DNA from 2 places in the Brevibacillus sp. SIMBA_040 genome. Region 1 is predicted to be linked to the other one. Evidence: riboswitches for the same ligand, from Rfam matches in the RefSeq annotation. Region 1 holds a riboswitch; the other holds the start of a gene.

Region 1 (7,645 bases):
AGGACGAAGACACAGGGAGGTTCCATGAAAATAGCGTTGCACCAAATCGCCTATCAAATCGGGATGCACCCTACTGAAATGGCTAAGCTCGTTTTTGAAGGGGAAGTCACAGGAGAAGTGCCTGACCGAAATCCGCAAGCAAAAGACGCGTGGGTGGATCTTCACTCCCTGAGTAATTTTATTCAATGGAGATTTGAGCAGGGGCACTTTGATAAAATGTTTTATGACAAAGCAATGCGTCACATTAACAAATACTTGCCAAACCGGTAGGGTGAAAAGGAGTAGTAGGATGGACAACATCATTTATTGTATGGTTCCTAAAACGTACTGGGAGCAATGGGAGAAACGGGAGCACTATTTACCTCGCGATTATGAGCAAGAAGGCTTTATTCATGCTACCAAAGGAGACGAGCTGCTTGAGATTGTAGCGGATCGCGTCTATCCATCCTTTGACGGGGAGCTGCTTTTGCTCGTTGTGGACGAGACAAAAACCACTTCTCCAATTAAGTATGAGCAAGCAAAAGATGGTTTGCTCTACCCGCACATCTATGGACCACTCAATCATGAAGCGATCATCGATATCAAATCGATGCTACGAACAGACGGACATTGGAAGCTCGGAGCTTCTATACGCTTCTAATACATACATAAATCATTCCAGTATCGCGCACAATGTATGGGGTAGTACCTACATATTGTGATGCGAAGGAGTGCTAATTACATGCCAAAACCGGATGATCGTTCAGACAACGTAGAGAAGCTGCAAGAAATGCTGCAAAATACGGAAGAGAGTATTCGCGAATCAGAGGATTACCTTTCTGCTCATGCTGGCGAGATTTCAGCAGAGGAAAAAGCGAACATGGAAGCGAAGAATCAACGCCGAGAAGAGAGTATTGACGGATTTCGTTCGGAAATTCAGGACGAAGCCTCGGAGCAATCATAGGACTGCAAACGTCTGTTGCGCTCAAAGCAACAGGCGTTTTTTGTTTAAAGTGCAACAAAACATGAATTGTTTTGTGAAACATGGTAATCTGTTAATGGTACAATCTGAAAAAAGAGGAGAAAGACCATGAAACGACCAGAAGATACACGCGTCGTTGTCGGCATGTCCGGCGGCGTTGACTCCTCCGTGACGGCTTACCTGCTCAAACAACAGGGATATGACGTCATCGGCATCTTCATGAAAAACTGGGATGATACCGATGAATTCGGCCACTGCACGGCGGAAGAAGATTTCCAGGATGTCCGGCGCGTCTGTGAACAGATCGGCATTCCGTATTACACCGTAAACTTTGAAAAAGAATACATGGATAAAGTATTCCAGTATTTTTTGGATGAATATAAACGAGGCCGTACGCCTAATCCTGACGTCATGTGTAATCGCGAAATCAAATTCGGCGAGCTGCTGGCCAAAGTAATGGATTTGGGAGCCGATTATATTGCGACGGGTCACTACGCCCAAGTGAAGCACATCGACGGAGAGTACAAGCTAATCCGTGGTGCAGATAATAACAAAGATCAAACCTACTTTTTAAACGTGCTGGGGCAGGAGCAGCTGTCGAAAACGATGTTTCCGATCGGTCATCTGCCAAAGCCGGAAGTGCGTAAAATCGCAGAGGAAGCGGGACTTTACACTGCCAAGAAAAAGGACAGTACAGGGATTTGCTTTATTGGCGAACGAAACTTCCGTGACTTTTTGCAAAATTACCTCCCTGCAAAGCAAGGCAATATTGAAACCGTGGATGGTGCAGTTATCGGTAGTCACGATGGGTTAATGTACTACACGCTAGGACAACGCCAAGGTCTTGGTATTGGAGGCGGCCACGGAACAAGCGGGCAGCCATGGTTTGTTGTGGATAAGGACCTGGAGCGTAATGCTCTCATCGTCGGCGAAGGCTCAGATCATCCTCGACTGTATTCCACTAGCTTGCTAGCAACTGATATCTCTTGGGTGAGTGCCAAGCAGCCTGCGTCTACTTTTACTTGTACGGCGAAGTTTCGATATCGCCAGCCTGATCAGGGCGTCACGGTTCATATACTAGACGATCAGCAGGTTGAAGTCGTGTTTGATCAACCCCAAAAAGCAGTTACTCCGGGCCAAGCGGTCGTGTTTTATGACGGAGAGGTTTGTTTGGGCGGAGGAACAATTGATAAAGTACGTCTGAATGATAAAGAGAAATAGATTGACGGGGGAATTGGTTGGTGGATGCAACGAAAAAGTCGAAAATCGTTATTGCTTCATTTTTAGCAGGAGCCGTTTTATTAGCAATTGTAGCAGTTCTCGGTATGTCGTCGACAAATGAAGAGCATATGACGACAATTCAGCAAGTGATCAAGGAACAAGGTGGAGAGATCGCCGCCAAAGGCATTACCATAGTTCCGGTAGATGAAAGTCCATTCGAAAAGAGCGGGAAAGGAAATACGATTTATCGCATTTACTATACCAAGGATGGGCAAAATCTGACTGCGTGGTTCCGCTCTGAGAACCACTCCTCTATAAAAAAAGAACCGGAAGAGTGGATTCTTCCCTAACGTAAGAAAAATCGACTGGGAGAGAGAGGAATCGCCATGACCCAATTTGCTGGATTGCGTGAGCTTGCAGGGTTGATTAGACGACTGGAGCCTGATCTGTCGGGAGCATCTATCAGTATCCTGACTCATGAAAATCGAGAAGAAATCACAAAACAACTATTAGACGGACTAGGTGAGCGTGTACCGGTTCAAAACAGTGCCGGAGAATATGCCAATCATCTCGCTGTGCTTCGTGTAGGGGCGAATAAATATACGGTAGCACAGGACTGGCGTGAGGTTTATATTAGTGAAATCAACTACTGCTTCTGCCGCATCCCTCCAGGGGCGCATGGACTTTTGGTGCATCATACCGACTATCCCGGTGTTATCTACGATGTTTCGAGAAAGCTGGCTGATTTCGAGATCAATATCTCCAAGCTGAATGTATCCCGAGAGCAAAAGGGGAAGAATGCCTTGCTCATTTCTGTAACGGATGAAGAAATTACACCAAATGTTGTATCCGCTATCGAAGAACTACCCCAAATCAATAAAGTGGTTTCCCTTCAGTAATTCGTAAGGGGCCAAACGAGACACCGCCTGCAGCGTGTGGGCGGTTTTTTTGCGTTGCCCTAAGTAAATACTCGCTCAAAAGGATATGCTAACGGTTATATGTCTTGATTATGTGATAGTAAAGGCACAAGGAGTATCTGGTATGTTTTATCTACTACTTATGGCTGTTATCATTTGCGTAATTGCTGGTATTGTATTGCTCGCAAATAGAGTCTTTTTGTGGGGAACTGTGCTGATCCTGAGCGGCCTGGGCTTATTGTTGTTGATGTACAACAGGTATAAATCGAGGGTGAGAAATAGCTGCGACTGTATGCCTGACATTCCGTGCTTGGAATGTCACACGCCGGATTGCCTGGATTGCGGTGGTCATTCATGAAAGTAGACAAGAGACTAGCCTTTCTCTCGTTTATTCCCTGTCATCGCCTGCCGTCCCGTTCTATTTATTTGAACGGCAAACCTTTTCCGTTATGCGCACGGTGTATGGCCATCTTGCTTGGATACGTTTTTCTACCTGCGCTTTTTTTGGTGCCCTTGCCTTTTTATGTAGGCCTCCTAATGCAGGTGCCGATGCTAGTGGACGGCATCACGCAGTTTGGGAAGTGGCGAGAATCAACCAATCAGATTCGAATCATAACAGGGCTTTTAAGTGGGGTAGGTCAAGGTGTATTGATCGTCTCAGCCGTTAATTTTCTAGTAGAATCGCTAATGTAGCAACTCTTGCTCATTATGCTTGACTACTACGACATATTGAGGTAAAGTAAGTTTTACCAACTACATATTGATGCGGAGAGGTGTTTGCCAACTAGATTTGGCAGACTTAATAGGGAAGTCGGTTAGAATCCGACGCGGTCCCGCCACTGTAATGAGAGAGTTCTATTCGAGGAAAGGCCACTGATCAGATGGGAAAGATCGGGAAGGCGTAATAGAACGTTTGATCCCGAGCCAGGAGACCTGCCTAGCCGTTGACACGCTGTAGTACCTACGGAAGATAGGGAAGTGTTCGAGCGCTCAATTCGCATGCGAATTGATATGATCAAGTATCATTATGCGCATTCGACATTTTAATCGTCGGATGCGTTTTTCATTTGTACAGAAAGTATACATACGCAGTAAAGGATGAGGGATATGTTAATTGCTTTTGATTCAAAAACAGGGAATGTACGCAGATTTGTCCAAAAGATCGATTTGCCACATGTGGAAATTAATCCTGAGATGATATTGGATGAACCGTTCATATTGGTTACGTACACGACCGGATTTGGACAAGTACCTGAAAAAGTGACGACATTTCTAAAAACAAATCATTCCTTGCTGCGAGGCGTATCGGCAAGCGGGAACCGCAACTGGGGTCAAAGCTTTGCCAAAAGTGCAGATACGATTGCAAATCTTTACGGCGTTCCGGTAATATCTAAATTTGAATTATCGGGAACAGGCCGAGATGTGGAACATTTTACGAGTGGGGTGGCAGCAATTGCGACATATTGAATTGAACAACCAACTGATGCAGCGTGGAGAAGACGGATTTTTTCAGCTTGAAAAGGATCGTGAAGCCGTTGCAGATTTCATGAAAGAAGTTGAGGAGAAAACCTTGGCTTTTGCAAGTATTAAAGAACGGATGGACTACCTGATTGAAAATGACTACTACGAAAACGTCTACGTTACGTATACAGCTTCGCAGGTAGAGGAAGTCTTCCGTTTGGCAAAAGACGCTTCATTTCAATTTGCATCGTATATGGCCATCTCCAAGTTTTATAAAGATTATGCGTTGAAAACAAACGACAAATCCATGTATTTGGAGCAGTACTCGGATCGGGTAGCGATTGTCGCACTCTCCTTGGGCCAAGGGGACTTCGAGCTGGCCAAACGTTTGACGGTTTCCATGATGGATCAAAGACTGCAGCCAGCAACTCCGACTTTCTTGAATGCAGGAAAAAGTCGACGGGGGGAAATGGTTTCCTGTTTCTTGCTTGAAATGGATGACTCGTTGAACTCGATTAACTTTATTTTGGGAACGTGCATGCAGTTGTCCAAAATCGGCGGTGGAGTCGCTGTAAACCTGTCCAAGCTTCGCGGACGCGGCGAGCCGATCAAAGGTGTCGAGGGTGCAGCAAAAGGGGTCATGCCTGTACTCAAGCTTCTAGAGGATGCTTTCTCCTATGCGGACCAGATGGGACAACGCAAAGGATCGGGAGCGGCATACTACAACATTTTTGGCTGGGATATTAATGAATTCCTCGATTGTAAAAAAATTAATGCCGATGAAAAGTCGCGGATTAAGACCTTGTCGATTGGCCTCATCGTTCCGAACGTCTTTTACAAGCTCGCTGAGGAAAACAAGCCTTTGACTGTGTTTGCTCCATACTCGGTGTACAAGGAATACGGAGTTCATCTGGATGATCTGGATCTGGACGAGATGTACGATGAGCTGGTTGCCAACGATCGAATCAAGAAAAAAGTCGTGATGAGCGCACGGGACATGCTGACGAAAATCGCCATGATCCAGATGGAATCCGGCTATCCTTACATTATGAATAAAACAAATGCGAACCGCGATCACGCCTTGAAAGATATTGGGGCAGTGAAGATGTCCAACCTGTGCACGGAAATTTTCCAGCTGCAGGAAACCTCCTCGATCATGAATTACGGAGAAATGGACGTGATTCGTCGAGATATCAGCTGCAACCTGGCATCGCTTAATATTGCAAACGTGATGGAACGCAAAATGATTAAAGAGTCCGTCCACGAAGGCATCGAAGCCATCACAGCAGTCAGTGACATGACAAAGGTAGAAAATGCACCAGGTGTGCAAAAAGCAAATCGCGAGCTGCACTCTGTCGGGCTTGGTGCCATGAATCTGAATGGCTATCTGGCGAAGAACAAAATCGCGTACGAGAGTGAAGAAGCAAAAGATTTTGTTCGGACTTTTTTCATGATGATGAACTATTATTCACTCGAAATGAGCATGATGATTGCGAAAAAGAAAGAAACAACATTCCATGGATTTGAGCAATCGGAATACGCAAAGGGCACGTACTTTAACAAGTATGTAATCACTGATTATCAGCCACGCACGGAAAAAGCAAAGCGGCTCTTCGAAGGCATGTATATCCCGACTACCGAAGACTGGGAGAACTTGAAGCAACAGGTTCAAACTCATGGGCTGTATCACGCATATCGTCTGGCGATTGCACCAACCCAAAGCATTTCGTACATTCAAAATGCAACCTCCAGCGTCATGCCAATCGTCGAGCATATCGAAACGAGAACGTATGCGAACTCGACGACGTATTATCCAATGCCGTATTTGTCACAGGAAAACTATTTTTACTATAAATCGGCCTACTCGATCGATCAGTTTAAAGTCATTGATCTGATCGCTGAAATTCAGGAGCATGTGGACCAAGGGATTTCAACGGTACTGCATGTGAACAGTAACATCTCGACTCGCGAGCTTGCCCGCTACTACATCTACGCGGCGAAAAAAGGACTCAAGTCGCTCTACTACACACGCACGAAGCATTTGACTGTAGAAGAGTGCATAAGCTGCGCCGTTTAAAACCAATCAAACACCCTGCTGCTCTCTCGAACCTTAGGAAGAAAGAGGGCAAGTAGGGTGTGGGTGTGTAGTTTAACGAAGAAAACTGTAAGTAAAAAGAGAAGAGGAACGCCACATGAAAGCTGTCAATTGGAACAGGCCGGACGACGATTTTACAATGACATTTTGGAACCAGAGCATTATGCAGTTCTGGACCGATGACGAAATCCCGCTCTCTGACGACAAGATGTCCTGGATGGAGCTAAGCGCTGCTGAACGGGATACCTATAAAAAAGTGTTAGGTGGCCTCACCCTATTGGATACCGTACAGGGCGGAGTGGGAATGCCCAAAATCATGGAGCATGTCGATGGACTGCAGCGCAAAGCTGTCCTCGCTTTTATGGGCATGATGGAGCAAATTCACGCCAAATCGTACAGCAGCATTTTTACCACACTTGCTGCAACCGAAGAAATTGATGATATTTTCAGCTGGGTGGAAAAAAATCCCTATTTGCAAAAGAAAGCTGCACTCATCTCTACACGTTATCAAGAGATTCATTCCGAGAAGGATTTATATATGGCGATGGTGGCATCCGTGTTTTTGGAAAGCTACTTGTTTTACAGCGGCTTTTTCTATCCGCTTTTCCTGGCAGGACAAGGAAAAATGACGAGCAGTGGCGAAATCATTGACCTAATCGTGCGCGATGAAAGCATTCATGGACTTTATGTGGGTGTACTCGCTCAGGAAGTGTATCAGCGTCTGAGTGTCGCTGAGCAGTCAATGGTGAAAGAGGAGCTGTACGCACTTCTGCAAGAATTGCATCAAAACGAAGAGGCGTATACGAGATCGCTCTATACCGAAATTGGACTTGCTGACGACGTTTTGGCCTATGTCCGTTACAATGCGAACAAAGCGTTGATGAATTTGGGACTAGATCCATTTTTCCCAGACGAAGAAGTCAATCCAATCGTATTAAACGGCATCCGTACGCATACCAAGCAGCATGACTTCTTCTCGAAAAAGGGCAA
Region 2 (7,645 bases), on a different contig from region 1:
CACAGTACATCGCAGCGATATTGAGATCATGCAAAGCTGACAAGACTGTGATCCCAAGCGCCCTGACTAAATCCATTACCTGCAGCTGATAGCGAACATCCAAGTGATTAGTCGGTTCGTCCAGGACGAGAAATTTAGCCTGCTGCACGAGCGCGCGGGCAATCAATACACGCTGCTTTTCTCCCCCTGACAAGCTAAAAAAGCTGCGATTTGCATAGGCATCCATGCCAACCCGTACAAGCGCTTCCTCGCAAATGTCGTGGTCTGCTTCTGTGTCTTGCTGAAACAGCCGCTTGTGAGGTGCGCGCCCCATCAAGACAATTTCCATCACAGTAAAATCAAATTCGATCGAAGACTCCTGACGGACAACAGCCATGCGCTGGGCATTTTCCTTGGCGGACAGCTTATATACATCGTCTCCGTCCAGCGAAATCCACCCCGCATGAGGCTTCATCGTACGATAGATGCTTTTAAGCAGTGTGGATTTCCCGCTGCCATTTGGCCCGATCAGTCCAACGAACTCACCAGCTGCGACCTCAAGCCCCACGTTGGACAGGATCGTTTTCTTCTCCAGATTGACTGATAAGTTATCCGCAACCAGCTTCATCGTCCGCTACCTCCAAAGGAATATGAATTGCGCAGCATCAACCAGATAAAAAACGGTCCGCCACATAGAGCCGTAATGATCCCAATCGGCAGCTCTTCTGGAGCAAAGGCTAGCCGTGCAATGGAGTCAGCCCAAATCAGAAAGATTGCTCCAAATAGAGCACTTACAGGCAGGACACGGCGATGATCCGATCCGACGACTACTCGCACGATATGCGGCATCATCAACCCCACGAACCCGATGGCTCCACTAATCGCAACGATCACCCCAGTCAGCAAAGCTGTGATCATCAAAAGCTGCTTGCGGAATTGGACCGTATTGACACCGAGTGTTCCCGCAGACTCTTCCCCCATCAGCATCGCATTGAGCGAGCGATATTGCGCCATCAATACAAACAGGCAGATCAGCACGACTAACGTCGGAATTGTGAGGTATTCCCATTTTCCTCCCGCCAGGCTACCACTCATCCAGAACAGAACGGACCGAATACCGTGCTCATTCGGTGCGGAAAAGATGATCAGGCTGGTAACTGCTGACAGAATGGCCGAGATCGCGATCCCCGACATAAGCAAACGTACTGTCGAGTTTTGTCCACCGATCCGCGATAGGGAAAAGATCAACAGGATAGACAAAAGCGCACCTGCAAAGGCTCCAAGTGACAGGGCGAATTGCCCAAACATGCTGAAGGCTCCGAAGAGAATAACCAGTGTGGCGCCAACCGAAGCACCCGAAGAAACTCCCAGTATGTACGGGTCTGCTAGTGAGTTTCGTACAAGAGACTGAATAGCTACACCTACTACCGAAAGGCCTGCTCCTACAATTGCCCCTAGCAGTACTCTTGGAAAACGAATATCCCAGATGATCGTTTGCTCACCCTTTGACCAATCAATGGGAATCCACTGACCCACTCCCGGAACTTGCGACAAGGCAATTTTCCATACCGTCGCAGGCTTGATATCTACAGAGCCCAAGGTGACAGCGATCGTGATGGAAAGCACCAGCCCGACTAGCAGGCTGATGATAATGAGAGGCATTTTGATCCGATGCAGAGTCATTCCCTCCTCTAGTAGAACTCTTTATTTAAATTTGTCCGGGTAGAGCCCTTCTCCCAGGATTTTCAGTGCAATCGGTGCGCGAACTCCCTCTGATGCTGCGGACAGTGGCAAGACGATCAATCTTTTATTTTGAATGGCTGGAATATCTGCCAGCTCGCGCTTCGTCAGCAAAAGGTTCTTTTTCTGATCTACCGTTTTGTCCCCGTAGTCCACGACTACAATCACGTCAGGCTTGCGATTGACAACCTCTTCCCAACTAACTTCTGCCCAACCCTTTTGAATATCATCAAATACGTTTTTACCGCCTGCCATTTTAATCAGGGATGTCATGTAATTGTTCGCTGCTGTAAAGGGGTTATCTTCTCCGCTATCATATACAAAAACCTGCAACGGCTTGTCCACAGAACCGATTTTACTCACTGTTTGATCCATTTCCTGCTTCATTTTTCCAATCAATTCATTGGCTTTATCCTCAACACGGAAAATCTTACCGATGTTTTGAATATCTGCAAAGACATCTTCTACGGTTGGGCCTGGCTTATTGGATGACTCTTGCAGGTACGATTTGATTCCAGCCTTGTCCAAATCCTCCATAGAGCCTACTCCTTTATCACCAAAACCACTCTTCCAGCCAGAGTAGACAAAATCAGGGTTTGCTGCCATCAGCACTTCTTTGTTTGGATATTTATCGGCCAACACTGGTACCTTGTCGTACGCTTCCTTGAGCTCAGGCAAAATCTGATCGTCCAAATATGCTGTTCCTACCATTTTATCTGCAAGACCCAGTGCAAGCATGATTTCCGTCACGTGTTGGTTTAAGGTAACCGCACGTTTTGGCGCTTCTGGATAGGTCATTTCAATGCCGTTTGTCGTGATAGTGACAGACTTATTGCCAGCAGGCTGCTCGGTCTTCGTTTCCGTTTTAGCAGCCTGCTCTGTTCCCGTTTTCGACTCAGTCGTGCTTGGTGCAGCAGAACCGCAAGCCGAAACAATGAGTACCAGCGCCATTACTGCTGCAATCCAAAATCCTTGTAAAACTTTTTTCATGTTTGCTTAACCCCTCTTTATGGATTTGAAATGATAATTAATTTTTGCGAATCGTAATCATTACGTTTTATTTACTTTTATCACTATACGCGTGCGTTAATGCTTTTGCAATTCTTTTCTTCAACCCCCTTTTCCGCACAAAAAAGCACCCCCCTTTTTTCTCAATCGGGAGGTGCTTGACAAACGTGGACACAGCTATAGATCTGGCTTTTTGTGCCTAGTTCTAGAATTATGCCTAAATTCCACATCTGCCCCATCCTCGTGGGTCGATTGTATCTGATTTCATGGCAGGTCTCCTGGCTTACGAATCGTCGCACACTAGCCTCCTTCCCATTCCAATAAGACGAAACAGTGGGTCTTGGCTAGGTACTCCTCGTTACAGTGGCGGGACCGCGCCGGTTTTTCACCGGTCTTCCCTATTAAGCTGAGGGGACGTATTAGATACGTCCAGTCAGCACCATGAAATGCTTATGAAGTTGTTTATTTCGTGCAATTTAACCGATTACAGTCAATTTTTTCGGGAAGCTCGACAATACTTCTACCCCTGTCTCGGTTACGACCACATCATCCTCGATACGGACGCCGCCTACGCCTGGCAAATAAATTCCTGGCTCGATAGTGAAAACCATCCCTGGGCGAAGTATCTCCTCATTTTGCTCATGCACAGAAGGATACTCGTGGACATCCATGCCGAGTCCATGTCCCAGACGGTGAATAAAGTACTCCCCATAGCCTTTTGCCGCGATGACATTGCGTGCGGTTTTGTCGATATGCGCAAAGGTTACGCCCGGGCGAACTTCGGCAATCGCTGCTTCATTGGCTGCCAATACCGTTTCGTAAATTTCGTGAAGCTGTTCGCTAATTTCACCAACTGCGAATGTACGGGTAATATCAGAGACGTACCCATCAGCTTCTACCCCGATATCAAACAGGAGCAGATCCCCTGCTTGAATCTCGCGCGTTCCAGGATTTCCATGTGGCAAAGCTGATTTTTCCCCAGCCAAAACCATTGTGGAGAAGGAAGGACCCTCTGCTCCTACACGCTTCATCTGGTATTCCAGGTCAGCGACAATCTCCATTTCGGTCATGCCGATCTTCACGGTTTTCAGCGTCTCTGTCAGTGCTTTTTCAACGAGCACAACAGCGTGCTTCATCCGCTCAACCTCGTCAGCGGATTTGATCAAGCGCATTTCGCGAAGCGGTGCTTCCACGTCTACAAAGCTAGTAGCAGAGACAACTTGTCCCATCGCTTCAAATCGCTCGACTGTCATATGACTTTTTTCGATACCGAGCTTAGACAAACCGCTTGGCAGTGTTTGTTTTAATACTTCGTACGGATTTTGCGTATCTGTATGTGTGTAGATGTTTTGGACGGATGAAGCCTCCGACGCTGCCTGACGATCAAGTGCTGGTACGATCAAGGCTGGTTCGCCCTGCACAGGAAGGACCAAGCCCAAAAAGCGCTCATGTGGATCTGTAAAAAAGCCTGTCAAATAATATACATGCTTGGGAGAGGTGATGAGCACCGCGTCCAGCTCTTGCTTCGTCAAAAAATCATGCAGCTTCGAAATGCGCTCTTGAAATACCTTTGTCACCTTACTTCACCCTGCTTTCGCCTAATATTCTATTGCGAGGATAACATTTCCTCATAAAAAAAAGAAGAGTTCTCGTAAAAATTTTGCCATGTATTGGAGAACATATGAAAGAGGTGAATATGATCTGTGGAACAAGTTGTGGTACAGCTAAAAAACGGTCAGCTTGCATGTACTCTCTCAGGCAAAGGCACTCCTGTTTTATGTATTCATGCCCCCTGCATCGGCTCTATGAATTTCAGCTATCAGGATGCTCTCTCTGATACTTACCAGCTCATCGTGCCAGACTTGCCCGGACATGGATCAAGCTCCTCATTTGGAGGGCGTTTTTCCATTGGCGAGCTTGCAGACTATTTGAATCAGCTCACACAAGAGCTGGATATTAAGAAATCTTACATTCTGGGCTATTCCCAAGGAGCATCGATCGCCTTGGAATACTGTCTCCGTTATCCTGAGAAAGTAAAAGGTGTCATTTTGGTCAGTGCGTTTTCTGAAGTAAAGGATCTCTATTTGCACGGTCGGTTTTTCATGGCACAAACGATGTCCTGGCTACACGGTATTCCACTTCTTGCCCGCTCAATTGCATCCTCTCATGTAACCGATCCTGCTATGCATGCCAAATGGGTCGAGCATGCCAGTCGAACAGATGCCCGCAGTCTTGCCTCTCTTTATGCAGCTGGTCATCGCTATCGCTGTACAGAGCGGTTGGACGAGCTGCGCATGCCCGCTTTACTCGTATACGGCAAAGAAGATAGACAGATGCTGCCGTACGCTCAGCTGTTAAAAAAGCAGCTGCCCGAGGCCAACCTTCTGTACATCCCACGTGTTCATCACCAAGTTATCACTCACGCTGCACCTGCCTTTAACCAGCTGTGCCGTGATTTCATGCAATAAAAGAAAAAAGACAGGAGAGCCGATCCCCTCCTGTCTTTTTACGTTTCTCTTAATTTTTCATTCGAGGGTCTAGTGCATCGCGCAAGCCATCACCGATCAGATTAAAACCGAGCACCGTCAGCATAATCGAGAGACCTGGGAAAATAACGGTCCACGGTGCTTTTTGAATATACTGACGTGAATCGGAGAGCATTTTTCCCCACTCCGGCTCGGGAGCTTGTGCACCCAAGCCCAAAAAACCAAGTGCAGCCGCCTCAATAATCGCTGTCGCAATCCCCATCGTACCGGTAACGATGATCGGCGCCAAGCTATTCGGCAAAATGTGCTGCATCAGGATGCGTGAATCTTTCATCCCGATCGCACGTGCTGCCATTACAAACTCTTCCTCTTTCAAACTGAGTACACGTGATCGAACTAACCGACCAAAAGTAGGGATGTTAATAATCGCAATGGCCAGCAACGCATTTTGCAGGGAAGGTCCCAGGATGGCAACAATCGCAATAGCCAAGAGAATACTCGGGAATGCCAGCATAATGTCAAAAACACGCGAAATGATCATGTCGATCCATCTGCCGTAATAACCCGCCAAAAGTCCAAGGATCGTCCCTGCTACTACTGATCCAATGACCGAAAAGGTACCCACCCACAGCGAAATTCTCGCCCCGTATACAACACGGCTCAGTACGTCACGACCATTGTAGTCGGTACCAAACCAATGCTCCTCAGAGGGCGGATTGTTTTTCATCACCAGCTCGCCTTGATCGTAAGGATAGGGAGCAATCACCGGTGCCAATACAGCAATCACGACGAAAAAGATGATGATCGCAAGTCCAACCATCGCTAATTTGTTTTTTCGCAGCGTTCTCCATGCTTCCCGCCAAGGAGAGATTACTTGTTCATTTTTTACTTGTAAAGGCAAGGTCTGTACTTGAGTTTCTGCCATGTCTCCTCCACCTCCCTAGCGGTATTTGATGCGCGGATCTACATAGGCATACAACATGTCCACTAACAGATTGATCAAAACAAAGATAGTAGCGATTACGAGAATACCAGATTGAATCACGGGATAATCACGATTCCCGATCGCCGTGAAAATGTATCGACCAACGCCTGGCCAGCCAAAGATCGTTTCCGTCAACACGGCCCCGCCAAGCAGCAAGCCCGTCTGCAAACCGATCACAGTTAGCACAGGAATCAAGGCATTTTTCAAGGCATGCTTGTACACCACCCAAAACTGGGCCAAGCCTTTTGCACGAGCCGTACGTACATAGTCAGCACGCATCACTTCAAGCATGCTGGAGCGAGTAATCCGGGCTATGATTGCCATCGGGATCGTACCAAGAGCGATTCCAGGCAAAATCAAGTGCTTGATTACTTCCCACAGCTGATCCCATTGCCCTGCGATTATCGTATCCAGTATATAAAACTGCGTAATTGCCTCTATGGGATTACGCGAATTGTCACGACCAACTGATGGCAGCCATTTGAGTTCTTGGGCAAAAAACCATTGCTCCATCAGACCCAGCCAGAATATTGGCATGGATACACCGATCAAGGCGATCAACATCGCACAGTAGTCAAACCAGGAGTTTTGTTTCCAAGCGGACAATATCCCCGCATTCACTCCAATTATTACAGCGAATAACATACTGACAATCGTCAGTTCTGTGGTTGCCGCCAAATAAGGACCGATTTCCTGTGTAATACTTGCACCCGAGTGCAGTGACACTCCCAAATCGCCAGTGATAATTTGCTTCAGATAGTCAAAATATTGGATATACCACGGATTGTTCAAGCCTAGTACTTCTCGTAAATCTTCAATAGCCTTGGGACTTGCTTTTTCTCCCAAAATCGTAAGGGCCGGATCGCCTGGAATAGCACGGATGATGGAAAATACGACGATGGACATGCCCAGTAGAACGGGGATGAGCATAAGAACTCTTCGGATGCTGTAAGATAGCAATGCCATCTCCTCGCTTTCCTTGCAAAAAAATAAGTGCTGGGGTGAAAAAAGAAAGGGTAAGAAGAGGGTGTTTCTCCTCTTACCCTATAAACTACGTTAGCCCTGCTTCACAGCTTTTACTTCAGATCAACCTTTTCCAAGCTCTCCGATCCTTTAGGATGCGGCTTGTAGTCGATGATGTTTGCTCTGGCAGCCAGCGCTGGTGTGGAGTGAGCCAGCGGTACCATTGGCACATCCTTGAAGATGATTTCCTGAACTTGATAGTACAGTTTTTCGCGCTCTTCTTTTGTGGTTGCAGATTGTGCAGCCATCAGCAGCTTGTGTGCATCTTCGTTTGCCCAACGTGTACGGTTGTTACCACCGATATTGTTTTTGTCGAGCAAGGTTGCGAGGAAGTTGTCTGGGTCTCCGTTGTCACCAGTCCAGCCAAGCATGAACATTTCTTGCTCACCTTTTTTGGTTTTTTCCAGGTAGGTAGCCCATTCCA

The links. A riboswitch is a leader RNA that binds a small molecule or an ion and turns the genes downstream of it on or off. The one in region 1 is predicted to bind cobalamin.
Region 2: another riboswitch for cobalamin. It lies ahead of SB752_RS23640 (ABC transporter substrate-binding protein); the one in region 1 lies ahead of nrdI (class Ib ribonucleoside-diphosphate reductase assembly flavoprotein NrdI).

Annotation. Positions count from the first base shown of each region.
Region 1 is NZ_JAWRXI010000025.1:33,939-41,583, reverse strand. Features, by position in the region: gene SB752_RS28650 (hypothetical protein) at 25-270, shown strand; gene SB752_RS28645 (DUF952 domain-containing protein) at 290-640, shown strand; gene tlp (small acid-soluble spore protein Tlp) at 722-943, shown strand; gene mnmA (tRNA 2-thiouridine(34) synthase MnmA) at 1,070-2,182, shown strand; gene SB752_RS28630 (hypothetical protein) at 2,203-2,532, shown strand; gene SB752_RS28625 (ACT domain-containing protein) at 2,569-3,081, shown strand; gene SB752_RS28620 (DUF2085 domain-containing protein) at 3,454-3,792, shown strand; cobalamin riboswitch at 3,854-4,054, shown strand; gene nrdI (class Ib ribonucleoside-diphosphate reductase assembly flavoprotein NrdI) at 4,207-4,566, shown strand; gene nrdE (class 1b ribonucleoside-diphosphate reductase subunit alpha) at 4,553-6,637, shown strand; gene nrdF (class 1b ribonucleoside-diphosphate reductase subunit beta) at 6,753-7,645, shown strand, end outside.
Region 2 is NZ_JAWRXI010000016.1:64,766-72,410, reverse strand. Features, by position in the region: gene SB752_RS23650 (heme ABC transporter ATP-binding protein) at 1-607, opposite strand, end outside; gene SB752_RS23645 (FecCD family ABC transporter permease) at 604-1,641, opposite strand; gene SB752_RS23640 (ABC transporter substrate-binding protein) at 1,684-2,709, opposite strand; cobalamin riboswitch at 2,979-3,186, opposite strand; gene SB752_RS23635 (M24 family metallopeptidase) at 3,204-4,304, opposite strand; gene SB752_RS23630 (alpha/beta fold hydrolase) at 4,431-5,195, shown strand; gene SB752_RS23625 (ABC transporter permease) at 5,245-6,138, opposite strand; gene SB752_RS23620 (ABC transporter permease) at 6,154-7,164, opposite strand; gene SB752_RS23615 (ABC transporter substrate-binding protein) at 7,275-7,645, opposite strand, start outside.